DNA from 3 places in the Bacillus sp. LQ16 genome. Region 2 is predicted to be linked to each of the others. Evidence: a T-box and tRNA genes for the amino acid it is inferred to sense, from the RefSeq annotation. Region 2 holds a T-box; the other regions hold tRNA genes.
The links. The T-box of region 2 lies ahead of serS (serine--tRNA ligase). A T-box ahead of a tRNA ligase gene usually reads a tRNA of that ligase, here a tRNA-Ser.
Positions count from the first base shown of each region.

Region 1 (13,328 bases), 650 kb from region 2:
GTAACGGCTGGCGTTCTGTTTTCAACTGCCATTCCGTTCAATGTACTTGCTGAAAGTCCTATTAACCAAATTGAATCTTCAAATGCTCATTCTATATTATCGAAGCTTTCTAAAGAACAACGCCTAGCATTACAAACGGTAGATGCCAACCCTGGTTTTACAATTTCACCAGATATTAATACGAGTAGTTCTGAGCCTGTAAATATCATTGTAGAATTTCAAACTGCTCCAGTAAAGATTAATGAATTAAAACAAAAAGAAAAAGGATTACAAGCTGCTCCAGAAAATATAAAAGCACGTATTGATCAAGAACATGAAGAATTCGAAAAAGGACTAAAACGTCTTTATCAATTCAGCCCATCAGTAAAATCAGGAAACTTCCAGTCTGTACAAATTAAACGTTCTTATAAGCATGCGATAAATGGTGTTGCGATGACATTACCAGCAAATACAGTTGAAGAGTTGTTACGAATTGGTGTTGTAAAACGCATTTGGAAAGATTACGAAGTGAAATTAAATTTACCAAAACAAGCTGAGCAAAAAGCACCTCAAAAACTAACAGATAGCATCCCGCAAATTGGAGTAGATAAGTTACATAGTGAGGGCATTACTGGAAAAGGAATTAAAGTTGGCGTATTAGATACAGGTATTGATTACAATCATCCTGACTTAAAAGACGTATATAAAGGCTATCGCGCAAAACCTGGCGAGGACTCTAGCAAAGTAGATCCAAATTCAGTAAAGGGTTGGGACTTTATTAATAATGATGCAGATCCAATGGAAACTACTTATTCAGAATGGCAACAATCTGGTGCTCCTGAATTTGATAACCGTGGTTCTGCCTTCTACACAGCCCACGGCACTCACGTAGCAGGTATCGTTTCTGCTCAAAAGAAGAACCAATCTGATTCAGCAGTAAAAGGTGTTGCACCTGACATTGAACTGTATAACTATCGTGTACTCGGTCCATACGGAAGTGGAGATAGTTCAGGTATTATCGCTGCAATTGATAAATCTATTTCTGACGGTATGAACGTTATTAACTTATCGTTAGGTGATGATAGCAACAATCCTCTTGATCCAACATCTATCGCTGTTAATAACGCGATGCTTTCAGGCGTTGTTACAGTCGTTGCTGCTGGTAACTCTGGACCGAATCCATCAACACTCGGATCACCAGGTGCTTCGCCATTTGCTATTACGGTTGGAGCCAGTGATAGCTCTATTTCCTTACCGAAACTATCAGGTCATGCTGGACAATTACAATTCCCTAACCTAATTTTGTTCGGCAAAAACTTCACTGATAAAATAGAAGATTTCAAGGGACAAACTTTACCTATTGAATCTGTAGGAATCGGTACGCCTGACGAGTTTAGTAAAAAAGATGTGAAAGGAAAAATCGCTCTCGTTGCACGTGGTACAACCTCATTTGATGAAAAAATTGCTAACGCAAAACAAGCAGGTGCAAAGGCCGTTATTATTTATAACAACGTGGATGGAGAAATTCCTTTCTACGTTGGTGAAAGCACAAAATACATTCCAACATTCCGCCTAACGAAAGAAGACGGTGAAAAACTAAAAACTCAAATTGAACAAGGTAGCACATCCTTAACTTTCGATGAAATTAATTACATTCAAACAGAAGGCGATCATCTTGCAGACTTTAGCTCACGCGGTCCTGTTACAGCAAATGATGATATTAAGCCTGATATTACAGCGCCTGGTGTCGCTGTCCTTTCAACAGTTCCTGAATATATTAACGACCCGCAAGAGGGTGAAAACTACGCTGTTTCCTATGAGCGTATGCAAGGAACATCTATGGCTTCCCCTCATATTGCTGGCGTTGCTGCTCTAATTTTACAAGAACACCCAGACTACTCTCCGTTCGATGTAAAAGCGTCTCTTATGAACACAGCTGATGATTTAAAAGAAAAATATTCGGTGTATGAAGTTGGAGCTGGGCGAGTAGATGCTTACAACGCCGTTCGTACAGAAACAAGCTTTAAAGTATTAGATACGACACAAACTGTTGTAAATGATGAAGTAATTGAAGTGCCCGAAGAAACTGGATCTATTGCATTCGGTAAGTTTTATCAAAAAGACGGTGAAGCTCTTGAACAAAAACGAAATATAAAAGTAACTAATCATAATAAACAAGAGAAAAAAGAATTTAAAACAGAAATTTCTTATACACCAGCTTCGTCTACTATTAACGATGCTGTCGCAAACGGTGTAAAAATCTCTGCTCCAGAAACAATTACTCTTGATGCTGGCAAAGCAGGTGAAATTGAAGCAAAAATTAATGTTCCAGCCGGTGTAAAACAAGGCCGATATGAAGGATATATTCATATTACGAACACGAAAAATAAAGAAGAAACATATCAAATCCCATTCTCTATTCGTGTATCAGAGCCTGGTATTGAAAATGCAATACTATCAAGAAAAGCAATTTCAACTGATACATCTAAATTTAATCCATACGGTGAATCGTATGTTCACGGGGCATTCCAATTAAACAGCGAACTTGAAACGTTAGATCTTATCGTAAAAGATTCCAAAACAGATAAAGCTCTGGGCTTCATTGGGACATTAAACACAAGTGGACTAAAAACTGATGTGTATTACTACTTAGACTCATTCTTTAATGGAAAAGTGTATCCTTTTACAAATGATCCTGCAAAACCAATTGGTGATGAGAAAATCAACTTACCAGAAGGAGACTACACAATTGAGTTTGTCGGTTATGATAAGGCTGGGAAAGCACGTGTAAAAGGTGATTATGTTGTAATTGATAATACCCCACCAGAAGTGAAACTAACTGGATTAAAACCTGGTATTTACGAGTTAAATGAAGAAAATTATACAGTAGAAGATGGCAAAAAAGCACTATGGATTAAAGGAAATGTATACGATTCAAACGTTGACTACTTAAAAGGAAAAGGATTAAACATTACGCAAGAAGCGAATGGCGTTATGTACTATGACTATTCTCCATACTTGCATAAGTTTTTACCGATTAATGCAAATGGCGACTTTAAAGTTGGCATTACACCTGACTCCTTCAGAACGGAAGGTCCAATGAACACAGGCGTATATATTTTCGATTATGCAACTGCAGGAGCTGACTATCCAAGCGGTGTAAATAACTACTGGTTTATCCCACAAGGTGCTCAATATGCGAAAGCTAGTTACGATAAAAAAGAATTATATAAAAATGACGAGTTCACAGTAACACTAAACGCAAAACACGTAAAACAATTTGTTGCTGGGCAATTTAATGTAAACTTCCTAGAGAAGAACTTCAAATTTGCAAATGCAAAATTTAATCCTGCTTTTGAAAAGCTACTTTCCGAAAAAGGAGTAACCGCAAAAGTAAATGAACCGAAACTAGAGGCAGGTTCGGTTACAGTTGGCGGCACTATCGATGACAAAAACTTTGCTGGATTAGATGGTGATTTCCCGTTCATTGATGTAACTTTCAAAGTAGAAAATGATGAATTTTATGAAGCAAACGCTCAATTAGAGTCACCAATTTTTGTTTACTGGAAACAAGGTGAATCAGAACCAAATAGAATGCGTGTACTTCAAGATCAAACATTCTCAGTTATGTCCTTAAATTCACTAGTAGAAGGAAATATTAAACCTGGTGCATTCTTAAATGAACGTGGATATTTAGATGAAAAGTTTGATTATGCAAAGCTTGGCGTAAAAGTATACGCAACTGATTCTTACCGTCATAAGTTTGAAGGTTCACTAGATAAATATGGGTACTTCAAACTAAATGGACTTCCAGTTAATAAACGCGACTATAACCTATATGTAGAAGTGCCAGGACATTTAACAAGCCGCCTAACAACGAAACTTGGTACTGAAAAAGACGGTAAGCTGCTTGGCCAATATTATTATGCAAGACCTGACGAAAACCTTGCCGGCGATGTAAATGCTGATAAAGTAATCGATATTAAAGATGCTGAAATTATCGCTAGCAACTATGGTAAAAAAGGACTAACTGTAAAAGACGGAGACCTTAATAAAGATGGGATTGTCGACGAAAAAGATATTCGCTTCGTTGAAAAGAACTTCTTGAAAAAAGGGCCAGATGCATCTAAATCACAAACACCTGTAGAAAAATCAAAAAGCGGTACACTGACAGATATTTTAAAGAAATTGGGATTAACGCCTAAAAAATGATAAAGTGAAACTTTAATCAGTGGGGGGTGTTCATCCCTCACTGATTATCAGCCCTCACCAATCGGGCTTTTACGGGCAGTTGATCACCAAACTAACTTCTTTGCTTTCGCTGCATTTTGAGGTGGGGATCTTACTGCCCGTTAATGCGGGATAATAAAGAGCACTCTACGTAAAGTAGAGTGCTCTTTTCTATAAACGACCCTTATCCAGCAAAAGGGGTATATTGGGGATATACAAGGGAAACCGGAAAAGGAATTTATATTAAATTATATAAGTTCAGAGGTAAGAAGCAGTTTCCCACCTCTGAATTATTTAGCAATTATTATAGTACTGGTTCCATTGTTTCTTTTAATACTTTTACAGAATGAGCGAATTTCGCTTTTTCATCTTCATTTAGCTCAAGTTCTACGATTTCACGTACACCTTCGCGGTTAATTACAGCTGGAACACCTACGTAAGCATCTTTCTCTCCGTATTGACCTTCAAGGTATGCAGATACAGTTAATACGCTGTTCTCGTTGTTTAAGATTGCTTTAGTTACACGAAGTAGTGACATACCGATTCCGTAGTAAGTTGCACCTTTACGCTCGATAATATGGTAAGCTGCATCACGTACGTTTTCGAAGATTTTATCTAAGTCTTCTTGATTGTACTGTTCGTTGTTAGCTAAGATTGTTTCTAGTTTTTGTACACCGATAGTAGCGTGGCTCCATACTGGAAGTTCAGTGTCACCGTGTTCACCAACGATGTAAGCATGAACGTTACGTGGATCTACATCTAAGTAGTCACCTAACATGTAACGGAAACGAGCAGAGTCTAAAGTAGTACCAGAACCGATTACGCGCTCTTTTGGTAAACCAGATTCTTTCCAAGTTACGTAAGTTAAAATGTCAACTGGGTTAGTTGCGATTAAGAAGATTCCATCGAATCCACTATCCATAATACCGCGAACGATTTGTTTAAAGATCTTTGTATTTTTCTCAACTAAGTCTAAACGAGTTTCACCTGGCTTTTGTGGTAATCCAGCAGTGATAACTACTAAATCTGCATCTTTACAATCTGCATAGCTACCGCTCCAAACTTTTGTTGGTGATGGAGAGAATGGTACCGCATGGCTTAAGTCCATTGCTTCCCCTTCTGCTTTTGCTTCATTAACATCTACTAATACGAACTCTTCAGCTACACCTTGGTTGATCATTGAGTAAGCGTAACTACAACCTACAGCTCCTGTTCCTACTAATACTACACGATTGATACCTTTTTTCATGGTAATTTCCCCTCTCTATTGTTCACATCTATTTTTTATGATTGTTTAAGTAATTAATTAAAATACTAATTTAATGTTGTTTAACTTCTTTACATTCATATTGTAGCACGTATTATTGTGAATTACTTCACAAATTATGACCTATTTGTGAACTTTTTCACATAGAGTGTAAAGTTATTAGAATAGGTGTGGAATCAATTTCAATGGAGGCGTTTTCTTTAGATTGTGAATAAAAAGAATGTGATTTGATTATTCCCTATAGCTAAATTCAATTTCTATAATCAAACTAACACATTATCTCCTTATACGCTGGACATCAGTTGGCCTATATAGACTACGGTGACATAAATGAATTAGCATATACTTTACCACCTCCCTTTTAACTATTACCGTATATTAATAAAAAGATATTATTCAAAATCATGCATTCTTTTCTAATAATAAACCATTCAATATAAGTGATAGGCTATGCAAAGCTTTAGACAAATGTGCTTCTGCATCTTCAGAATTCGCAATCCAACAAGCAAGGTCCACTAGTCCACCATTTATGAATCTTGCTAAAGCTTCGCAGTCCGTCTTTTCAATAATACAGTCTTTCATTAATTGCTGAAGCATCTCCGCCATCGTCGTTAAACATTGCGAATGCGATGATTGATAATAACTATTTCCTAATACTGCTGGTGCATCACGAAGTACAATTCGCTGAATTTCTGGATTAAGTGCCATCGTTAAATACGCACGACAACGTCCAACAAACCCTTCCCATTTTCCTTCCGCTTCATCTGATACTTTCCCTAATTTATTATCCATTTCGATATCAATTTCTTTTACAACTGCTTCTAACAATCCTTTTTTATCACCAAAATGATGATAAATTGCACCACGTGTTAAACCGACAGATGCTGTAAAATCATCCATAGACGTATTTACATATCCAACTGTACCAAAGGCCTCTCTTGCTGCACTCAGCAATTTAGCACGTGTTTCAGTAATCATTTCTGCTCTCGTTTTTTTAATCATCTTTTCCTCCTACTTCTATTCATTCTCTTTATTCAAAATGAATTGCACTATAGTATCGTTCTCTATATAAAAGAATAACTCCTTTAAACATCGGCTCTCTATCCAGAGATAAAACATTTCAATTGACATACGCACCGTATGTCAATATGATATTTACATACGGTGCGTATGTAAATTATTTCTAGCTTACAAGATAATATAACTTCTTACCTATATCCTACATTGACTCACTGTCCCTTTTTATAGAAGGTATTAATGAAACAAAGGAGGATTTAAAAGAATGAAGAATGTATATGCAAACGTCAAATACTTTGGTGATTATTATGTTTAATTCCTACCGTGAGATTTTCAGTGCTCCTGGTACAAAAGGATTCTCTTTAGCAGGGTTTATAGCTCGGATGCCCATATCAATGATGGGCATTGGTATTGTTACAATGTTATCTCAGTTACGTGGTGACTATTGGCTTGCTGGAGCTGTTGCAGCCACCTTTACATTATCATCTGCTTTACTAGCTCCTCATATTTCTCGGATGGCCGATCAATTAGGGCAATCTCGCATACTTCTTCCGACTACAGGTATCAGTGTTTTCTTTACGATCCTCTTACTTCTATGTACGAAATATGAAGCTCCTTATTGGACGCTATTTCTATCCGCCTTATGTGCAGGTTGTATGCCAAATATGTCAGCTATGGTACGTGCACGTTGGACTAAACTATACCGTGGATCCCATAAATTGCATACAGCATTTTCCTTTGAATCGGTCGTCGACGAAATTTGCTTCATAATTGGTCCTGTATTATCTGTCAGTTTAAGTGTTATGTTCTTCCCAGAAGCAGGGCCACTTTTATCATCTGTTTTTCTTACAATTGGGGTATGCCTATTCATCCTACAAAAAAGCACAGAACCACCTGTACACCCTGGCGACATTACAAACAAAGGAACAGTATTTAAAATTGGTTCTTTGCGAGTACTAGTATTCACACTCATTGCTATAGGTACTATCTTTGGCACAATAGATGTCGTTAGTGTAGCTTTTGCTGAACATCAAGGAAACGCAGTAACTGCTAGCTTTGTACTTTCTGTCTATGCAATCGGTTCATGCCTGGCAGGCCTTATTTTCGGTACTCTTAAACTCAATGCTCCACCCTATAATCAATTTTTAATAGCAGTCACACTTTCCATGATAACAATGCTGCCACTATTTTTCGTAAATACTATTGCTTGGCTAATAGTTATTGTCTTCTTTGCAGGACTATCTGTCGCTCCTACTATGATTATTACTATGGGGCTTGTGGAAAGAATCGTACCTGAATCAAAAATAACAGAAGGAATGACTTGGGCAATTACAGGACTTGGAATTGGAGTCTCCCTAGGATCAGCGATAGCTGGTTTAGTTATTGATAATTTTGGAGCTCGAGCAGGATTTAGTGTGGCTATTATAGCAGGAGGCCTTGCCTTCACTATTGCACTTTTAGGATACAAAACTCTTCACTTCGCATATAATCATGCTGTTATTAAACAAGATGGACATTCAATAGAGAGTTAAAACATGTTCAAAAAATAGGATTATCTCTTCTTATGCATGAGAAAAGGTAATCCTATTTTAAACTTATTATTTATAATCTGTCATAGCTTCTTCTATATCTATACACAACAAAAAAGAGATAGCAGTTTATGCTATCTCTTTTAGTATGACCCGTACGGGATTCGAACCCGTGTTACCGCCGTGAAAGGGCGGTGTCTTAACCACTTGACCAACGGGCCAATTACTGGCAGAGAAGAAGGGATTCGAACCCTCGCACCGCGTTCGCGATCTACTCCCTTAGCAGGGGAGCCCCTTGAGCCACTTGGGTACTTCTCTATAAATATGGCTCCGCAGGTAGGACTCGAACCTACGACCGATCGGTTAACAGCCGATAGCTCTACCACTGAGCTACTGCGGAACAATTATGGTGGGCCTAAATGGACTCGAACCATCGACCTCACGCTTATCAGGCGTGCGCTCTAACCAGCTGAGCTATAGGCCCATAATTGAAAAGCGGGTGAAGAGAATCGAACTCTCGACCAGAGCTTGGAAGGCTCTTGTTTTACCACTAAACTACACCCGCATTAAATTGAAAATGGTGAGCCATGAAGGATTCGAACCTTCGACCCTCTGATTAAAAGTCAGATGCTCTACCAACTGAGCTAATGGCTCATTTTGAAAGTGGTGCCGGCTAGAGGACTTGAACCCCCAACCTACTGATTACAAGTCAGTTGCTCTACCAATTGAGCTAAGCCGGCTTGCGACTTCAAAATGGTGGCTCGGGACGGAATCGAACCGCCGACACGAGGATTTTCAGTCCTCTGCTCTACCGACTGAGCTACCGAGCCTTATTAAAATGGCGGTCCCGACCGGGGTCGAACCGGCGATCTCCTGCGTGACAGGCAGGCATGTTAACCACTACACCACGGGACCATTTGGTTGCGGGGACAGGATTTGAACCTGCGACCTTCGGGTTATGAGCCCGACGAGCTACCGTACTGCTCCACCCCGCGATGATATAATATGTAATTTAAGAAAAAATGGAGGAGGTAGAGGGATTCGAACCCCCGCGCGACTCTCGCCGCCTGTCGGTTTTCAAGACCGATCCCTTCAGCCGAACTTGGGTATACCTCCGAGATATAAACCTTTAGTGGTGGACCTTGTAGGACTCGAACCTACGACCGGACGGTTATGAGCCGTCTGCTCTAACCAGCTGAGCTAAAGGTCCTTTATGGTAGCGGCGGAGGGGATCGAACCCCCGACCTCACGGGTATGAACCGTACGCTCTAGCCAGCTGAGCTACACCGCCATAAATGATATTAAAATAAGTGGAGCCTAGCGGGATCGAACCGCTGACCTCCTGCGTGCAAGGCAGGCGCTCTCCCAGCTGAGCTAAGGCCCCATGTTTTTGGGAATATCGGGAAGACAGGATTTGAACCTGCGACCCCCTGGTCCCAAACCAGGTGCTCTACCAAGCTGAGCCACTTCCCGTTAATAAAAGCGCGCCCGAGAGGAGTCGAACCCCTAACCTCTTGATCCGTAGTCAAACGCTCTATCCAATTGAGCTACGGGCGCATATGGTGCCGAGGGCGGGGGTCGAACCCGCACGGTGGTCACCCACCGCAGGATTTTAAGTCCTGTGCGTCTGCCTGTTCCGCCACCCCGGCATGTCATATTGAAAATTGGAGCGGAAGACGGGATTCGAACCCGCGACCCCAACCTTGGCAAGGTTGTATTCTACCACTGAACTACTTCCGCAAGACATGTTTGAGATATTTTATTAAAAGTGCGGGTGAAGGGAGTCGAACCCCCACGCCAAAGGCGCTAGATCCTAAGTCTAGTGCGTCTGCCAATTCCGCCACACCCGCATATTAATATTTTAAGAAAAAATGGGGCGACTGATGGGAATCGAACCCACGAATGCCGGAGCCACAATCCGGTGCGTTAACCACTTCGCCACAACCGCCATGATTTTCTGGTGCCGACTAGAGGACTTGAACCCCCAACCTACTGATTACAAGTCAGTTGCTCTACCAATTGAGCTAAGTCGGCTAAATGGTGGAGGATGACGGGATCGAACCGCCGACCCCCTGCTTGTAAGGCAGGTGCTCTCCCAGCTGAGCTAATCCTCCATTTGCCTGGCAACGTCCTACTCTCACAGGGACAAGGTCCCAAATACCATCGGCGCTAGAGAGCTTAACTTCCGTGTTCGGTATGGGAACGGGTGTGACCTCTCTGCCATCATTACCAGACTGTATTCATTTAAGACAAGAATTATTGTAACTCATTTAACTTCTAAAGTCAACAAGTTTTTTATATTCTTTCAAAACTAGATAACATTGCTTCATATTATATGGTTAAGTCCTCGATCTATTAGTATTCGTCAGCTCCACATGTCACCATGCTTCCACCTCGAACCTATCAACCTGATCATCTTTCAGGGATCTTACTAGCTTACGCTATGGGAAATCTCATCTTGAGGGGGGCTTCATGCTTAGATGCTTTCAGCACTTATCCCTTCCGCACATAGCTACCCAGCTATGCCCTTGGCAGAACAACTGGTACACCAGCGGTGCGTCCATCCCGGTCCTCTCGTACTAAGGACAGCTCCTCTCAAATTTCCTACGCCCACGACGGATAGGGACCGAACTGTCTCACGACGTTCTGAACCCAGCTCGCGTACCGCTTTAATGGGCGAACAGCCCAACCCTTGGGACCGACTACAGCCCCAGGATGCGATGAGCCGACATCGAGGTGCCAAACCTCCCCGTCGATGTGGACTCTTGGGGGAGATAAGCCTGTTATCCCCGGGGTAGCTTTTATCCGTTGAGCGATGGCCCTTCCATGCGGAACCACCGGATCACTAAGCCCGACTTTCGTCCCTGCTCGACTTGTAGGTCTCGCAGTCAAGCTCCCTTATGCCTTTGCACTCTACGAATGATTTCCAACCATTCTGAGGGAACCTTTGGGCGCCTCCGTTACACTTTAGGAGGCGACCGCCCCAGTCAAACTGCCCACCTGACACTGTCTCCCGGGTCGATAAGACCCGTAGGTTAGAATTTCAATACAGTCAGGGCGGTATCCCACCAGCGCCTCCACCGAAGCTAGCGCTCCGGTTTCAATGGCTCCCGCCTATCCTGTACAAACTGTACCAAAATTCAATATCAGGCTACAGTAAAGCTCCACGGGGTCTTTCCGTCCTGTCGCGGGTAACCTGCATCTTCACAGGTACTATAATTTCACCGAGTCTCTGGTTGAGACAGTGCCCAAATCGTTACACCTTTCGTGCGGGTCGGAACTTACCCGACAAGGAATTTCGCTACCTTAGGACCGTTATAGTTACGGCCGCCGTTTACTGGGGCTTCAGTTCAGAGCTTCGCTTACGCTAACCCCTCTCCTTAACCTTCCAGCACCGGGCAGGTGTCACCCCCTATACTTCGCCTTACGGCTTCGCAGAGAGCTGTGTTTTTGCTAAACAGTCGCTTGGGCCTATTCACTGCGGCTTTCCGTTAAGAAAGCACCCCTTCTCCCGAAGTTACGGGGTCATTTTGCCGAGTTCCTTAACCAGAGTTCTCTCGCACACCTTAGGATTCTCTCCTCGCCTACCTGTGTCGGTTTGCGGTACAGGCACCTTTTATCTCGCTAGAAGCTTTTCTTGGCAGCGGGGAATCAAAGACTTCGCTCCATAAGGAGCTTCCCCATCACAGCTCAGCCTTCACGATAAGCGGATTTGCCTACTTATCAGCCTAACTGCTTGGACGTGCACAACCAATCGCACGCTTCTTCTATCCTTCTGCGTCCCTCCATTGCTCAAACGATAAAGAGGTGGTACAGGAATATCAACCTGTTGTCCATCGCCTACGCCTGTCGGCCTCGGCTTAGGTCCTGACTAACCCTGAGCGGACGAGCCTTCCTCAGGAAACCTTAGGCATTCGGTGGACGGGATTCTCACCCGTCTTTCGCTACTCATACCGGCATTCTCACTTCTAAGCGCTCCACCAGTCCTTCCGGTCTGACTTCACTGCACTTAGAACGCTCCCCTACCACTGATACCATTGGTATCAATTCGCAGCTTCGGTGGTGTATTTAGCCCCGGTACATTTTCGGCGCAGAGTCACTCGACTAGTGAGCTATTACGCACTCTTTAAATGGTGGCTGCTTCTAAGCCAACATCCTAGTTGTCTAAGCAACTCCACATCCTTTTCCACTTAATACACACTTTGGGACCTTAGCTGGCGATCTGGGCTGTTTCCCTCTTGACTACGGATCTTATCACTCGCAGTCTGACTCCTAAGGATAAGTCATTGGCATTCGGAGTTTGACTGAATTCGGTAATCCGATGAGGACCCCTAGTTCAATCAGTGCTCTACCTCCAAGACTCTTACACTTAAGGCTAGCCCTAAAGCTATTTCGGGGAGAACCAGCTATCTCCAGGTTCGATTGGAATTTCTCCGCTACCCACACCTCATCCCCGCACTTTTCAACGTGCGTGGGTTCGGGCCTCCATTCAGTGTTACCTGAACTTCACCCTGGACATGGGTAGATCACCTGGTTTCGGGTCTACGACCACGTACTAAACGCCCTATTCAGACTCGCTTTCGCTGCGGCTCCGCCTCTTCAGCTTAACCTTGCACGGGATCGTAACTCGCCGGTTCATTCTACAAAAGGCACGCCATCACCCATTAACGGGCTCTGACTATTTGTAGGCACACGGTTTCAGGATCTCTTTCACTCCCCTTCCGGGGTGCTTTTCACCTTTCCCTCACGGTACTGGTTCACTATCGATCACTAGGGAGTATTTAGCCTTGGGAGATGGTCCTCCCAGATTCCGACGGAATTTCACGTGTTCCGCCGTACTCAGGATACATTCAAGAGAGAACGAAGTTTCGACTACGGGGTTGTTACCCTCTACGACGGACCTTTCCAGGTCGCTTCGTCTACCTCGTTCCTTTGTAACTCCGTATAGAATGTCCTACAACCCCAAGAGGCAAGCCTCTTGGTTTGGGCTATGTTCCGTTTCGCTCGCCGCTACTCAGGAAATCGCATTTGCTTTCTCTTCCTCCAGGTACTTAGATGTTTCAGTTCCCTGGGTCTGTCTTCCATACCCTATGTATTCAGGTAAGGATACCATACCATTACGTATAGTGGGTTTCCCCATTCGGAAATCTTCGGATCAAAGCTTACTTACAGCTCCCCGAAGCATATCGGCGTTAGTCCCGTCCTTCATCGACTCCTAGTGTCAAGGCATCCACCGTGCGCCCTTTCTAACTTAACCAAACTAAAAATTAAAAAATATGAGCTACACTGTTATCTAGTTTTCAAAG
Region 1 covers NZ_CM173491.1:4,741,395-4,754,722, forward strand. The annotation lists gene AC3EMB_RS24030 (S8 family serine peptidase) at 1-4,191, shown strand, start outside; gene AC3EMB_RS24035 (L-lactate dehydrogenase) at 4,514-5,458, opposite strand; gene AC3EMB_RS24040 (TetR/AcrR family transcriptional regulator) at 5,879-6,478, opposite strand; gene AC3EMB_RS24045 (MFS transporter) at 6,802-8,025, shown strand; tRNA gene AC3EMB_RS24050 (tRNA-Glu) at 8,172-8,243, opposite strand; tRNA gene AC3EMB_RS24055 (tRNA-Ser) at 8,250-8,340, opposite strand; tRNA gene AC3EMB_RS24060 (tRNA-Asn) at 8,348-8,422, opposite strand; tRNA gene AC3EMB_RS24065 (tRNA-Ile) at 8,430-8,506, opposite strand; tRNA gene AC3EMB_RS24070 (tRNA-Gly) at 8,517-8,587, opposite strand; tRNA gene AC3EMB_RS24075 (tRNA-Lys) at 8,601-8,676, opposite strand; tRNA gene AC3EMB_RS24080 (tRNA-Thr) at 8,687-8,762, opposite strand; tRNA gene AC3EMB_RS24085 (tRNA-Phe) at 8,777-8,852, opposite strand; tRNA gene AC3EMB_RS24090 (tRNA-Asp) at 8,862-8,937, opposite strand; tRNA gene AC3EMB_RS24095 (tRNA-Met) at 8,941-9,017, opposite strand; tRNA gene AC3EMB_RS24100 (tRNA-Ser) at 9,046-9,138, opposite strand; tRNA gene AC3EMB_RS24105 (tRNA-Ile) at 9,156-9,232, opposite strand; tRNA gene AC3EMB_RS24110 (tRNA-Met) at 9,237-9,313, opposite strand; tRNA gene AC3EMB_RS24115 (tRNA-Ala) at 9,334-9,406, opposite strand; tRNA gene AC3EMB_RS24120 (tRNA-Pro) at 9,422-9,495, opposite strand; tRNA gene AC3EMB_RS24125 (tRNA-Arg) at 9,506-9,579, opposite strand; tRNA gene AC3EMB_RS24130 (tRNA-Leu) at 9,583-9,671, opposite strand; tRNA gene AC3EMB_RS24135 (tRNA-Gly) at 9,688-9,762, opposite strand; tRNA gene AC3EMB_RS24140 (tRNA-Leu) at 9,792-9,872, opposite strand; tRNA gene AC3EMB_RS24145 (tRNA-His) at 9,895-9,970, opposite strand; tRNA gene AC3EMB_RS24150 (tRNA-Thr) at 9,981-10,056, opposite strand; tRNA gene AC3EMB_RS24155 (tRNA-Val) at 10,061-10,136, opposite strand; rRNA gene rrf (5S ribosomal RNA) at 10,141-10,256, opposite strand; rRNA gene AC3EMB_RS24165 (23S ribosomal RNA) at 10,358-13,279, opposite strand.
Region 1: it encodes a tRNA-Ser, which carries the amino acid that the T-box ahead of serS (serine--tRNA ligase) is inferred to sense. The anticodon was not compared.

Region 2 (7,975 bases):
AGTCGGGCTTAGTGATCCGGTGGTTCCGCATGGAAGGGCCATCGCTCAACGGATAAAAGCTACCCCGGGGATAACAGGCTTATCTCCCCCAAGAGTCCACATCGACGGGGAGGTTTGGCACCTCGATGTCGGCTCATCGCATCCTGGGGCTGTAGTCGGTCCCAAGGGTTGGGCTGTTCGCCCATTAAAGCGGTACGCGAGCTGGGTTCAGAACGTCGTGAGACAGTTCGGTCCCTATCCGTCGTGGGCGTAGGAAATTTGAGAGGAGCTGTCCTTAGTACGAGAGGACCGGGATGGACGCACCGCTGGTGTACCAGTTGTTCTGCCAAGGGCATAGCTGGGTAGCTATGTGCGGAAGGGATAAGTGCTGAAAGCATCTAAGCATGAAGCCCCCCTCAAGATGAGATTTCCCATAGCGTAAGCTAGTAAGATCCCTGAAAGATGATCAGGTTGATAGGTTCGAGGTGGAAGCATGGTGACATGTGGAGCTGACGAATACTAATAGATCGAGGACTTAACCATATAATATGTAGCAAATGTTATCTAGTTTTGAAGGAATATGCCTTCATAGTTTGGTGATGATGGCAGAGAGGTCACACCCGTTCCCATACCGAACACGGAAGTTAAGCTCTCTAGCGCCGATGGTAGTTGGGACCTTGTCCCTGTGAGAGTAGGACGTCGCCAAGCAACTAAAAACACAAGTCTTTTGACTTGTGTTTTTTTTATTTCCCATGAAATAGGTTAGGTTCTGTTAGTAAAAATGATGAAATATAGTAAGGGATTTTTTGAGCAGAAATATTAAGAAATTGATAAATAAATGGATAATCTTCAGAGCCATAGCTTCCAAGTAAGTCATACCACCAATCTGTTTCATATCTAGAAATCATGCTTAAATTATAGAGCAATAAATAATGAACGAGGAGTTCAGGTAATACTGGTTTAGGATTTCTAGGATCAGTTGTAAGTGGTAAATAATAAGTATTAGTAAGGTATTCATAGTATAAAGGAGTACTGTACATAGGATTCCATGATTGAATTGGCGCCGTAAAAAGTAAATTCGATTCATTAGTTTTCTCAGGTACATGTTGCATTGATAAATGCTTACAAGATGTTTCAATGTAGCGAGAAAATCTCTCTTTAGTCATATGTAATCGATCTAGTAGGTCTCCTGAAAAGGACAGCTCATTTTTAATTGTTGAATCGATTTTATATAAAGTTGATCCTTTTTGACTATAGCGGAACAAATTTTGTAATTCTGGAATATTTCCCATTAGTTCTAACATGTTAAATTTTTCTGCTTCTAAGTGTTTCATGTGAAACAGTTGTTCTGCAACATGAGTAAACAATCCGTTTTTTTGTACCTTCACCTCATCTTCTAAAAATTGATACCCTTGTTTTTTTCGTTTGCGAGTTGTAACGCCATGAGCTAAAACAGTAGTGGATTCAGGATAGTTAGGATCAATGGTTAGTAGACATGCTTTAAAAAGTTGGCTAATTCCATAAAATAACAACATTGGTTGAATGGAAAATGGAGCTGTCTTATATAATTCATAATAATTTTTCCCGTGTTCTAAGTAATAAATAAAGGGATAACAATTTTCAAAACTTTTTTTTTCGGCATCCTGAATAGAGGATTTTTCATAACAACGGGCAAGATAACGTTGTACGTTTTGAGATGAAAAAAAGAAACTTAACTGCTGCCAAGTGCAAGATGTTTGATGCATATATTACGCTCCTTTTATTGTCTAAAAATTCTAACATATATATACGTCCTTGACAGTATTTTAACCAATTGATAAGCTACTAATAATAATTTCTGGTATCATAGGGGGAACAATTATGTGGGAATCTAAATTTGTTAAAGAAGGTTTGACTTTTGATGATGTATTACTTGTACCAGCTAGGTCAGATATATTACCAAGAGAAGTAAGTGTTAAAACAGTTTTATCTGAAAGCTTACAGCTAAACATCCCGTTAATTAGTGCAGGAATGGATACAGTAACAGAAGCTGACATGGCTATTGCAATGGCTCGCCAAGGTGGTTTAGGAATTATTCATAAGAATATGTCTATTGAGCAACAAGCAGAGCAAGTTGATAAAGTAAAGCGCTCTGAAAGCGGCGTTATTTCAGATCCTTTCTTCTTAACTCCAGAACATCAAGTATATGATGCAGAACATCTTATGGGAAAATATCGTATCTCAGGTGTACCGGTTGTAAATAATTTAGATGAGCGAAAATTAGTTGGTATTATTACAAACCGTGATATGCGCTTCATCCAAGACTACTCAATCAAAATTTCTGACGTAATGACAAAAGAACAATTAATTACAGCTCCAGTTGGTACTACACTGGAAGAAGCTGAAAAGATCCTACAAAAGTATAAAATTGAAAAACTCCCTCTTGTTGATAATAACGGTGTATTACAAGGGCTGATTACAATAAAAGATATTGAAAAAGTAATTGAATTCCCAAACTCTGCTAAAGATAAGCAAGGACGCTTATTAGTTGGAGCGGCAGTTGGTGTAACAGCTGATGCTATGCTTCGTATCGATGCATTAGTAAAAGCTAGTGTAGATGCAATTGTACTTGATACAGCTCATGGGCATTCTAAAGGCGTTATTGATAAGGTAAAAGAAGTTCGTGCTAAATATCCATCATTAAATATTATCGCTGGAAATGTTGCTACAGCTGAAGCAACGAAAGCATTAATTGAAGCTGGTGCAAACGTAGTTAAAGTTGGTATTGGACCAGGTTCTATTTGTACAACACGTGTTGTAGCTGGTGTTGGTGTACCACAATTAACAGCAGTTTATGATTGTGCAACCGAAGCTCGTAAACACGGTATTCCAGTTATTGCTGATGGCGGTGTTAAGTACTCTGGTGATATGGTTAAAGCTTTAGCAGCAGGAGCACATGTTGTTATGCTAGGTAGTATGTTTGCTGGTGTTGCCGAAAGTCCTGGAGAAACTGAAATTTACCAAGGTCGTCAATTTAAAGTGTATCGTGGTATGGGTTCTGTCGGTGCGATGGAAAAAGGAAGTAAAGATCGTTACTTCCAAGAAGGAAATAAAAAACTTGTTCCAGAAGGTATTGAAGGACGAGTACCATATAAAGGACCTTTAGCAGATACGGTTCACCAATTAGTTGGTGGCTTACGTGCAGGTATGGGATATTGCGGAGCACAGGATTTAGAATTCTTACGCGAAAATGCACAATTCATTCGTATGTCAGGTGCAGGCTTACGTGAAAGTCATCCTCATCACGTACAAATTACAAAAGAGGCTCCAAACTACTCATTATAATGTCTTATATACAAATAGACAGAGATTTGATATCTCTGTCTATTTTTTTTTGATTATGTTAGAATAACGGTTATGTGAGTACATAGATATTGGGGGTAGCAAAAGTGAAAGGTATGTTTTGCAAAAGATTCATTGCTTTGGTAACAGTGCTTACACTAGCTTGTAGCATTTTTATGCCATATAGCAATGCATCAGCTGAAACAGGAGCCGCTTTAAACATTGAAGCAGGCGCGGCAATTTTAGTAGAAGCGAATTCTGGGAAAATTTTATATCAAAAGAATGCAGATGAATTATTATCCATTGCTAGTATGACAAAGATGATGAGTGAATATTTAGTTCACGAAGCAGTGGATAAAGGAAAACTTAAGTGGGACCAGAAAATTAAGGTTTCTGAATATGCATATAAGGTTTCACAAGATGCTTCATTATCAAATGTTGCATTAGAAAATGGTGGCTCTTATACAGTAAAAGAGTTATATGAGGCAATGGCAATCTTTTCTGCAAATGGTGCAACAATTGCATTAGCAGAAGCAATTGCAGGTAAAGAAGTAGATTTCGTAAAAATGATGAATGATAAATCGAAAGAACTAGGGTTGAAAAATTATAAATTTGTCAATTCTACAGGTTTAACGAATAAAGATTTAAAGGGAATGCACCCTGAAGGAACAACAGCAGATGAAGAAAATAAAATGTCTGCAAAGGATGTTGCAACTTTAGCACAACATTTAATTAAAGATTATCCAAAAGTGTTAGATACAGCAAAAATTCCTAAAAAAGAATTCCGTCCAGAAAAAGAGAAGTTTGCAATGTCAAACTGGAACTGGATGTTAAAGGGCTTAGTTAAAGAATATGATGGCGTAGATGGTCTGAAAACAGGCTCAACTCCAGAAGCAGGAGATTGCTTCACTGGTACGGTTGAAAGAAACGGTATGCGTTTTATTTCTGTAGTTATTAAAACAAGTTCTCATACAGCACGTTTTGATGAAACAAAGAAGCTATATGATTATGGATTTGCTAACTTTGAAGTGAAACAAATGTATAAAAAAGGTTCTTCAGTAAAAGGACAAGAAACAGTAAGAGTAGAAAATGCGAAAGATAAAGATGTAGCAGTTCAAACGAAACAAGCTATTTCACTTCCAGTGCCAAAAGGAAGTAAAGATGTTTATAAAACAGAATTAAAAGAATCAAGTAAGGGACAAGAAGCACCTATTAAAAAGGGAGCTGCGCTTGGTCAAATGGTAATTACGCCAAAAGATACAAACGACCCTGGATTTTTAACTGGTAAGTCGTTGCAAGTGGATCTTGTAACAACATCTGAAGTAGAAGAAGCAAACTGGTTTACTCGTGCTATGCGCGGAATTGGTTCATTCTTTAGTGGTATGTGGAATAGTGCTGTTGATACAGTAAAAGGTTGGTTTTAGAAGCTCCTCATGGTAGGGGCTTTTTTTTTATTCCTATTTTTCATACCGACTTTATGAAAAAGTAGTAGACAAGCATCTGATAGTTAGTGGTAGAATGTAAGAGTATTCTTAATTTTCGCCTTTAACGGGGGAAAGCAATTCACCTAGGGGGGTTTTTGTACATGACAAATGTAACAGGGACAGAGCGTGTAAAACGTGGAATGGCAGAAATGCAAAAAGGCGGCGTTATTATGGACGTAATTAACGCTGAACAAGCAAAAATTGCAGAAGAGGCAGGCGCAGTTGCCGTTATGGCATTAGAGCGTGTACCAGCAGACATTCGTGCAGCAGGTGGCGTTTCTCGTATGGCAGACCCAACAATCGTTGAAGAAGTTATGGGTGCAGTGTCAATTCCGGTTATGGCAAAATGCCGTATCGGTCACCTTGTAGAAGCACGTGTATTAGAATCATTAGGGGTAGACTATATCGATGAGAGTGAAGTATTAACTCCTGCTGATGAAGTATACCATTTAAATAAACGTGATTACACAGTTCCATTTGTATGTGGTTGCCGTGATATCGGAGAAGCTGCACGTCGTATTGCAGAAGGTGCATCTATGCTTCGTACAAAAGGTGAACCAGGAACAGGAAACATTGTAGAGGCAGTGCGTCATATGCGCCAAGTCAATGCAGAAATCCGTCAAGTTGCGAGTCTACGTGAAGATGAGTTAATGACATATGCAAAAAATACTGGTGCTCCTTACGAAGTATTACTTGAAATTAAACGTCTTGGTCGCTTACCAGTTGTAAACTTTGCGGCAGGTGGTATAGCAACGCCAGCAGATGCTGCATTAATGATGCAACTTGGTGCTGATGGGGTATTTGTTGGATCTGGTATCTTCAAATCAGAAAACCCAGAGAGATTTGCACGTGCAATTGTTGAAGCAACGACTCATTATGAAGATTACGAACTAATTGCAAGTCTTTCTAAAGGATTAGGTAATGCAATGAAGGGTATCGAAATTTCAACGTTATTACCAGAACAACGCATGCAAGAGCGTGGATGGTAATTAAAGGAGAACTTTAAAATGGTGAAAATCGGTGTACTAGGTCTTCAAGGTGCAGTTCGTGAACATGTAAAATCAGTTGAAGCAAGTGGTGCAGAAGCTGTTGTTGTAAAGCGTATAGAGCAACTTGAAGAGATTGATGGTCTTATTTTACCAGGCGGTGAAAGTACAACAATGCGCCGTCTTATTGATAAGTATGCTTTCATGGAACCACTTCGCACATTTGCAAAGTCTGGTAAACCAATGTTTGGTACATGTGCAGGGATGATTCTTCTTGCGAAAACACTTATTGGCTATGAAGAAGCACATATTGGTGCTATGGATATTACAGTTGAGCGCAATGCGTTCGGACGCCAAAAGGATAGTTTTGAAGCTGCGCTTTCAATTGAAGGCGTGGGTGAAGACTTCGTTGGTGTATTTATCCGTGCGCCGTATGTTGTAGAAGTAGCTGATAATGTTGAAGTGCTTTCTAAGCATGGTGACCGAATGGTAGCGGTAAGACAAGATCAGTTTTTAGCTGCTTCATTCCATCCAGAATTAACAGATGATCATCGTGTAACAGCATACTTTGTTGAAATGGTAAAAGAAGCGAAAATGAAAAAAGTTGTATAAGTAACTTGCAACTTGTATAAGATTATAGTAAATTGATGGTAACAATTTTATAAAATAAGCGTGTTGATAGGAAATAGTAACAAATGTTGTTTCTTATAGAGAGTCGATGGTTGGTGGAAATCGATAGAAACAGTTTGTGAATCCATCCTGGAATGGAATGTGGAACATCTTTTGGATTAGTAAGCATTCCCGGTGAAGAGCCGTTATTTCTACTTGAGAGGAAAGCGGTAATGCTTTCAACTAGGGTGGCAACGCGGGTTAACTCCCGTCCCTTTATATAGGGACGGGAGTTTTTTGTGTTTTATAAAATAAAAGGAGGAGTATATAATGCTTGATATTAAATTTTTACGTACAAACTTTGAAGAAGTAAAAGCGAAATTACAGCATAGAGGTGAAGATCTAACTGATTTCGGACGTTTTGAAGAACTTGATACGAGAAGAAGAGAACTACTTGTTCAGACAGAAGAATTAAAAAGTAAACGTAATGAAGTGTCTCAACAAATCTCTGTATTAAAGCGCGAAAAGAAAGATGCAGAAGCTCTAATTTTAGAAATGCGTGAGGTTGGAGAAAAAGTAAAGGATTTTGATAACGAACTTCGCACAGTTGAAGAAGACTTAGAAAGATTAATGTTATCTATTCCAAATATCCCTCATGAGTCTGCTCCAGTCGGTGAAACAGAGGATGATAATGTAGTAGCGCGTACTTGGGGAGAAGTAAAAGAATTTACTTTTGAACCAAAACCACATTGGGATCTTGCTACTGATTTAGGAATTTTAGATTTTGAACGCGCTGGGAAAGTAACAGGAAGCCGCTTCGTATTTTACAAAGGTGCTGGTGCAAGATTAGAGCGTGCTTTAATTAGCTTTATGCTTGATCTTCATACTGATGAGCATGGATATGAAGAAGTATTACCTCCATATATGGTAAACCGTGCAAGTATGACAGGAACAGGACAACTTCCAAAGTTTGAAGAAGATGCATTCCGTATTGAAAGTGAAGATTATTTCTTAATTCCAACAGCTGAAGTACCTGTAACGAATATGCATCGTGATGAGATTTTAAATAAAGAGCAATTGCCTATAAGATATGCTGCATTTAGCTCTTGCTTCCGCTCTGAAGCAGGTTCAGCTGGTCGCGATACACGCGGTTTAATTCGCCAGCATCAGTTCAATAAAGTAGAGCTTGTGAAGTTCGTAAAACCAGAAGATTCTTATGAAGAGTTAGAAAAATTAACAAATGATGCAGAACGCGTGTTACAATTATTAGAGTTGCCATATCGCGTTATGAGCATGTGCACAGGCGATTTAGGATTTACAGCAGCGAAGAAATACGATATTGAAGTATGGATTCCAAGCTATGGCACATATCGTGAAATTTCTTCTTGTAGTAATTTTGAAGCTTTCCAAGCGAGACGTGCAAATATCCGTTTCCGCCGTGAGCCAAATGGAAAACCAGAACATGTCCATACATTAAATGGATCTGGTCTTGCAATTGGACGTACGGTTGCAGCTATTTTAGAGAACTACCAACAAGAAGATGGTACAATTATAATTCCAGAAGTTCTTCGCCCTTATATGGGAGGAAAAACAGTT
Region 2 covers NZ_CM173491.1:13,333-21,307, forward strand. The annotation lists rRNA gene AC3EMB_RS00050 (23S ribosomal RNA) at 1-522, shown strand, start outside; rRNA gene rrf (5S ribosomal RNA) at 572-687, shown strand; gene AC3EMB_RS00060 (YaaC family protein) at 723-1,724, opposite strand; gene guaB (IMP dehydrogenase) at 1,840-3,303, shown strand; gene dacA (D-alanyl-D-alanine carboxypeptidase DacA) at 3,417-4,724, shown strand; gene pdxS (pyridoxal 5'-phosphate synthase lyase subunit PdxS) at 4,886-5,773, shown strand; gene pdxT (pyridoxal 5'-phosphate synthase glutaminase subunit PdxT) at 5,792-6,382, shown strand; T-box leader at 6,437-6,658, shown strand; gene serS (serine--tRNA ligase) at 6,710-7,975, shown strand, end outside.

Region 3 (6,480 bases), 760 kb from region 2:
ATCATTATCCTCAAAAAATTTATTTTTATATTGATTTCATATTACATTTATGTGAATACACCCACTATATTATATCTTTATACTATAATAAAATTACAACTATACAACTAGAGGAGGTCTCTATTCCATGAATATGAAAGCTACTGCTTTAACAGCAACTACTGTAGCGATTGCTTCTTTACTTCCTTCTATGGGTGAAACAAATGTACAAAAAGCAAACGCTGAACAATTATCTAATGTTAAAACTGGGTATGTCAAAGTCGATCAAGTAGCATTACATACAGAAGATAACGTAAAGAGCACATCAATTGATACAATTCGCTTTAATACAAAAGTGAACATCCTTGAAACAACTAATGGTTGGTATAAAGTATCTGTTCATAATAAAGTAGGTTATGTACAAAAAGATGCTATTTTACTAAAAAACAAACTTCAATCTAATGATCAATACATCGTCAATGCTAATGCATTAAACGTTCGCTCTGAACCTAATTTAGAATCTTCCATTTTAGATGTATTACCAAATGGCAAGTTTATTACCGTTCAAGAAGATCAAGGCGAATGGTATAAAATATCACATAATGGCCAAACGGGTTACGTACAAAAAGCATTCATCTCTAATGGTTCACAACCCTTAGTAAAAGGAATCACCGTTCAAAATAATACAAAATATACTGTTGCAACACCTAATCTGAATGTACGTAGCAACACTAGTACAAGTAGCGCTCTACTCGGTTCATTACAAAACGGTACACAAGTACAAGTAGTAGAAACTGTAGGAACTTGGTATAAAATTCGTTTTGGCACAGGATACGGATATGTAGCAAAACACTATGTAGTACAAAATCAACCACAGGCTAAAACAGATCAGCCTTCATCTATTCCAGCTGCTTTCAAATTCCCTGCTCAAGGAAGAATTAGCTCAACCTTTGATATACGATGGGAACAAATGCATTATGGTATAGATATTGCTGCTCCAGGGAACGTCTCTATCCAAGCTGCTGCTGCAGGTAAAGTTGTGAAATCTTATTATTCAGCTAGCTATGGCAATGTTGTGTTCATTGCGCATCAAATCAATGGGAAATTATATACAACTGTTTATGCTCATATGAAGGATCGCACTGTACAAACTGGTGATCAAGTACAAGCTGGACAATTAGTAGGTCATATGGGCAACACAGGTCATTCATACGGGCAACATCTTCATTTTGAATTACATAATGGAGAATGGAATTTTGAAAAAACAAATGCAGTAAATCCACTGCCATATTTAGTTAGGTAAATTGTATGCCACGCAATATACCTCTTATAATTGAATACGCAGCCTTTTTAGGTTTAATCTGTTGTTTAATCATTTACAATACAAACATTGTATTTTTATCTATTATTATTGCTTTTGTTGCATTAGAAATTATGATGGAATCATTTCAAGTGCAACTAAAACAAAAAATTGCCCATATTTATAACGCTATATTTCTTTTGAGTGCTCTCATAACAAATATAATTAGTAATGGCTTTTATTTATCTACTGTATTTCCAGTATTCTTTATGGCTGTTTTATTATTTGTAGCTAGATATATTAATGTCCCTTATAACCAAAAACAAAAACAAGAACAAGAAGCTTAGAAAGAGGAGACACTGTGTACCAATCTTTCAAAGATGCTCCAATAAAATACATATTGCATTTGTATAAGAAAGCCAATACTTTTTTTGGTATACAAGGAAGTTATACTGCACAACTTCTCCTATATGGAATGTTGTTTCTTGTTTTAATCACTTTCTCCTTGTTTTACTAACAAAAAAGGATCTCACATAAACTGGAGATCCTTTTTAATTTATATTAATTTTTCATATCGAAAATATTGTTTATCCACAAGCATATTTTTCATAAATAAAGCTCAGATTATATTTTTTCTCTAAGCTCATTCGTTGTTCGTCATCGCACCAATAGAAAAGAATATCATGAATCGTTGCGTAACGCTTATTTTTAAGAAATAGCCTAAAGAATGATGGTAAACAATCATGTAATTGTATAAATATATAATTGCGTAGTGTTTCTTCTTTATATTCAATGCCCTTACAAATATACAGTAATTCTTCACAATAATATGCATGCTGTGGAACTTGTATCATCTCGAAAAATGGCACATAAGATAGTAGCTTTCCAATAAAATGACCGTATCGATCCATTACTCCTATCGTCATATGCTCCATCATTTCTTTCATTACATATAAATAATCATCTACATGTGTTGTCTTTAATGGGTCTAAGCGATCGGAAATTTGAGATAATACAGCTCTTTGACATGCTAAAACTGCCTGACTAGGTCCATAATATGATAGGAAATCTGTACACTTACGATATTTCCGTAATAAATCATGTGTATATAAATCATATACGAAAGTATTACAATACATTGCTAAACTCATCATATCACTATTTAATTGCTCTTTTGATAATGATTTCGCTCTCTTACACATATAAAAGAATGTAAATTCCAATACTTCTTTATGAGATAATAAATGTTTACAATCGGTTATACATTTCTCATTAAATTTAACTCTATCCCAAATTTCAATATCCCTATCTGTCAATTCACCTATACGATATTTAATAATTAAATAGTTTAAAGCAACTGATTGCGTCAAAAGATCCCATGTTTCATATTCCAATGAAGTATGAACAAACTCAGCTAATCCTTGTGCTATCATAAAAGCATTTGCCTCTTCATACCAACCAATCTCTTGGCATAAGCGAAGAATACGCACTAAAGTTGGAATTTCATCTTTATGAAACTGCGGTAAATTCTTTACTTTATTCATGCCATATACGATAAATGCCGCTAAATTTTCTTCTTTATAAAATTCTTTCTCTTTCCATACTAATATAGTTCGTTCTTTCCCCTCACCTTTTGGGTGACAAGGTACAAGCAAAGAAAATAATTCAGCAAAATTATTTGGTTCTATATATGTATCTGTAACCAAATTCCAATTTGGATCGCCCTGTACAGCCTTCATATAATTCCCCTTCCCTTTTCATCTATGTAGGAAATATTAATTTATTATCGTACCACTAAAAATTAATATTGTTATATTCAAAATCCCTCATAATACTTATATCTATCAGTATATCATCTTTTCTCTTATTAAAAATGAAGAATAACAAATTTAAAAAAACTGTGGAAATTATTAACCATATCCTTATTATATAATGTCTCAGATACATCACGCTAACATATTAGTTTAATCCATATATACTAGAATAATGCATCTGAACTTTATATATAATTTAGCTCTTTATGAGTGACCATTAAAATCTCGGTTAATTAAAGTTTCAATTTACTCTGTACGCTCTGAGATTTCGCTCAAGGCAAATCCAGCTTGATCATCTGCCGATTCCCTTATAGCTAAATCTCCTAGTGCTAACATGCCAATAAGCTGACCACTATCAACTACTGGTAACCGTCTAATTTGATACTGTGCCATTAGCTCTGTAGCTTTTTCAATAGAATCATTTGGAGAAACTGAGATAATATTTGTTGTCATTACATTTGTAATTTTATTAGATCCAGGATGTTTTTCAGCAATCCCTCGAACAACTAAATCTCGATCAGTAACAAGCCCAACAACCTGCTCATTTTCAACAACAGGAATTAACCCAACCGATTCTTCCTTCATTTTTACAGCTGCCTCATATACATTGTCTAGCGGTGTACAATGTACAATATGGGTACTCATTAAGTCTCTAACTCGTGTCATTATTTATTTCCTCCTTTTTATACATACCATAGCTTTTCCAAAATTCCTTTATTTATTTCTGGAAAGTAAAATGATAAAAAGGATCAACAAAATAAAAAAGAGCCAGCATAATGCTGACTCTTTTTTGTATGACCCGTACGGGATTCGAACCCGTGTTACCGCCGTGAAAGGGCGGTGTCTTAACCACTTGACCAACGGGCCATGGCTCCGCAGGTAGGACTCGAACCTACGACCGATCGGTTAACAGCCGATAGCTCTACCACTGAGCTACTGCGGAATAATATATGGTGGGCCTAAATGGACTCGAACCATCGACCTCACGCTTATCAGGCGTGCGCTCTAACCAGCTGAGCTATAGGCCCATATACTTTACAGGGGCAGTAGGAATCGAACCCACACTGGAGGTTTTGGAGACCTCAGTTCTACCTTTAAACTATGCCCCTAAATGATGCCGGCTAGAGGACTTGAACCCCCAACCTACTGATTACAAGTCAGTTGCTCTACCAATTGAGCTAAGCCGGCATAAAAAAATGGTGGCTCGGGACGGAATCGAACCGCCGACACGAGGATTTTCAGTCCTCTGCTCTACCGACTGAGCTACCGAGCCAACATAAATGGCGGTCCCGACCGGGGTCGAACCGGCGATCTCCTGCGTGACAGGCAGGCATGTTAACCACTACACCACGGGACCATTTGGTTGCGGGGACAGGATTTGAACCTGCGACCTTCGGGTTATGAGCCCGACGAGCTACCGTGCTGCTCCACCCCGCGACAATATTAAATTAAAAAATGGAGGAGGTAGAGGGATTCGAACCCCCGCGCGACTCTCGCCGCCTGTCGGTTTTCAAGACCGATCCCTTCAGCCGAACTTGGGTATACCTCCATGAAGGAAAAAAATAAATATTTTATTATTATATGTCTAAACCATTTTTAAAAATGGAGGAGGTAGAGGGATTCGAACCCCCGCGCGATTCTCACCGCCTGTCGGTTTTCAAGACCGATCCCTTCAGCCGAACTTGGGTATACCTCCGAGACATATATTAAATAAAGTGGAGCCTAGCGGGATCGAACCGCTGACCTCCTGCGTGCAAGGCAGGCGCTCTCCCAGCTGAGCTAAGGCCCCATGTTTTTTTGAATATCGGGAAGACAGGATTTGAACCTGCGACCCCCTGGTCCCAAACCAGGTGCTCTACCAAGCTGAGCCACTTCCCGTTAATAAAAGCGCGCCCGAGAGGAGTCGAACCCCTAACCTCTTGATCCGTAGTCAAACGCTCTATCCAATTGAGCTACGGGCGCATATGGTGCCGAGGGCGGGGGTCGAACCCGCACGGTGGTCACCCACCGCAGGATTTTAAGTCCTGTGCGTCTGCCTGTTCCGCCACCCCGGCATGTCATATTGAAAATTGGAGCGGAAGACGGGATTCGAACCCGCGACCCCAACCTTGGCAAGGTTGTATTCTACCACTGAACTACTTCCGCAAGACATGTATGAGTTATTTTATTAAAAGTGCGGGTGAAGGGAGTCGAACCCCCACGCCAAAGGCGCTAGATCCTAAGTCTAGTGCGTCTGCCAATTCCGCCACACCCGCATATTTTATTAAAAATGGTGAGCCATGAAGGATTCGAACCTTCGACCCTCTGATTAAAAGTCAGATGCTCTACCAACTGAGCTAATGGCTCTTAATGGCTGGGCTAGCTGGATTCGAACCAGCGCATGACGGAGTCAAAGTCCGTTGCCTTACCGCTTGGCTATAGCCCATTAATTAAGAATGGTGGAGGGGGGCAGATTCGAACTGCCGAACCCGAAGGAGCGGATTTACAGTCCGCCGCGTTTAGCCACTTCGCTACCCCTCCGACATATATGGTGGAGGATGACGGGATCGAACCGCCGACCCCCTGCTTGTAAGGCAGGTGCTCTCCCAGCTGAGCTAATCCTCCATTTTGCCTGGCAACGTCCTACTCTCACAGGGACAAGGTCCCAACTACCATCGGCGCTAGAGAGCTTAACTTCCGTGTTCGGTATGGGAACGGGTGTGACCTCTCTGCCATCATTACCAGACTGTATTCATTTAAGACAAGAATCATTTTAACTCATTTGCTTTTAAAAGTCAACAAGTTTTTTATATTCTTTCAAAACTAGATAACATTGCTTCATATTATATGGTTAAGTCCTCGATCTATTAGTATTCGTCAGCTCCACATGTCACCATGCTTCCACCTCGAACCTATCAACCTGATCATCTTTCAGGGATCTTACTAGCTTACGCTATGGGAAATCTCATCTTGAGGGGGGCTTCATGCTTAGATGCTTTCAGCACTTATCCCTTCCGCACATAGCTACCCAGCTATGCCCTTGGCAGAACAACTGGTACACCAGCGGTGCGTCCATCCCGGTCCTCTCGTACTAAGGACAGCTCCTCTCAAATTTCCTACGCCCACGACGGATAGGGACCGAACTGTCTCACGACGTTCTGAACCCAGCTCGCGTACCGCTTTAATGGGCGAACAGCCCAACCCTTGGGACCGACTACAGCCCCAGGATGCGATGAGCCGACATCGAGGTGCCAAACCTCCCCGTCGATGTGGACTCTTGGGGGAGATAAGCCTGTTATCCCCGGGGTAGCTTTTATCCGTTGAGCGATGGCCCTTCCATGCGGAACCACCGGATCACTAAGCCCGACTTTCGTCCCTGCTCGACTTGTAGGTCTCGCAGTCAAGCTC
Region 3 covers NZ_CM173491.1:773,055-779,534, reverse strand. The annotation lists gene AC3EMB_RS03930 (SH3 domain-containing protein) at 128-1,282, shown strand; gene AC3EMB_RS03925 (hypothetical protein) at 1,288-1,626, shown strand; gene AC3EMB_RS03920 (DUF3965 domain-containing protein) at 1,867-3,018, opposite strand; gene AC3EMB_RS03915 (CBS domain-containing protein) at 3,340-3,759, opposite strand; tRNA gene AC3EMB_RS03910 (tRNA-Glu) at 3,889-3,960, opposite strand; tRNA gene AC3EMB_RS03905 (tRNA-Asn) at 3,962-4,036, opposite strand; tRNA gene AC3EMB_RS03900 (tRNA-Ile) at 4,045-4,121, opposite strand; tRNA gene AC3EMB_RS03895 (tRNA-Trp) at 4,132-4,202, opposite strand; tRNA gene AC3EMB_RS03890 (tRNA-Thr) at 4,209-4,281, opposite strand; tRNA gene AC3EMB_RS03885 (tRNA-Phe) at 4,291-4,366, opposite strand; tRNA gene AC3EMB_RS03880 (tRNA-Asp) at 4,375-4,450, opposite strand; tRNA gene AC3EMB_RS03875 (tRNA-Met) at 4,454-4,530, opposite strand; tRNA gene AC3EMB_RS03870 (tRNA-Ser) at 4,550-4,642, opposite strand; tRNA gene AC3EMB_RS03865 (tRNA-Ser) at 4,697-4,789, opposite strand; tRNA gene AC3EMB_RS03860 (tRNA-Ala) at 4,810-4,882, opposite strand; tRNA gene AC3EMB_RS03855 (tRNA-Pro) at 4,898-4,971, opposite strand; tRNA gene AC3EMB_RS03850 (tRNA-Arg) at 4,982-5,055, opposite strand; tRNA gene AC3EMB_RS03845 (tRNA-Leu) at 5,059-5,147, opposite strand; tRNA gene AC3EMB_RS03840 (tRNA-Gly) at 5,164-5,238, opposite strand; tRNA gene AC3EMB_RS03835 (tRNA-Leu) at 5,268-5,348, opposite strand; tRNA gene AC3EMB_RS03830 (tRNA-Lys) at 5,364-5,439, opposite strand; tRNA gene AC3EMB_RS03825 (tRNA-Gln) at 5,444-5,518, opposite strand; tRNA gene AC3EMB_RS03820 (tRNA-Tyr) at 5,530-5,613, opposite strand; tRNA gene AC3EMB_RS03815 (tRNA-Val) at 5,622-5,697, opposite strand; rRNA gene rrf (5S ribosomal RNA) at 5,703-5,818, opposite strand; rRNA gene AC3EMB_RS03805 (23S ribosomal RNA) at 5,920-6,480, opposite strand, start outside.
Region 3: it encodes a tRNA-Ser, which carries the amino acid that the T-box ahead of serS (serine--tRNA ligase) is inferred to sense. The anticodon was not compared.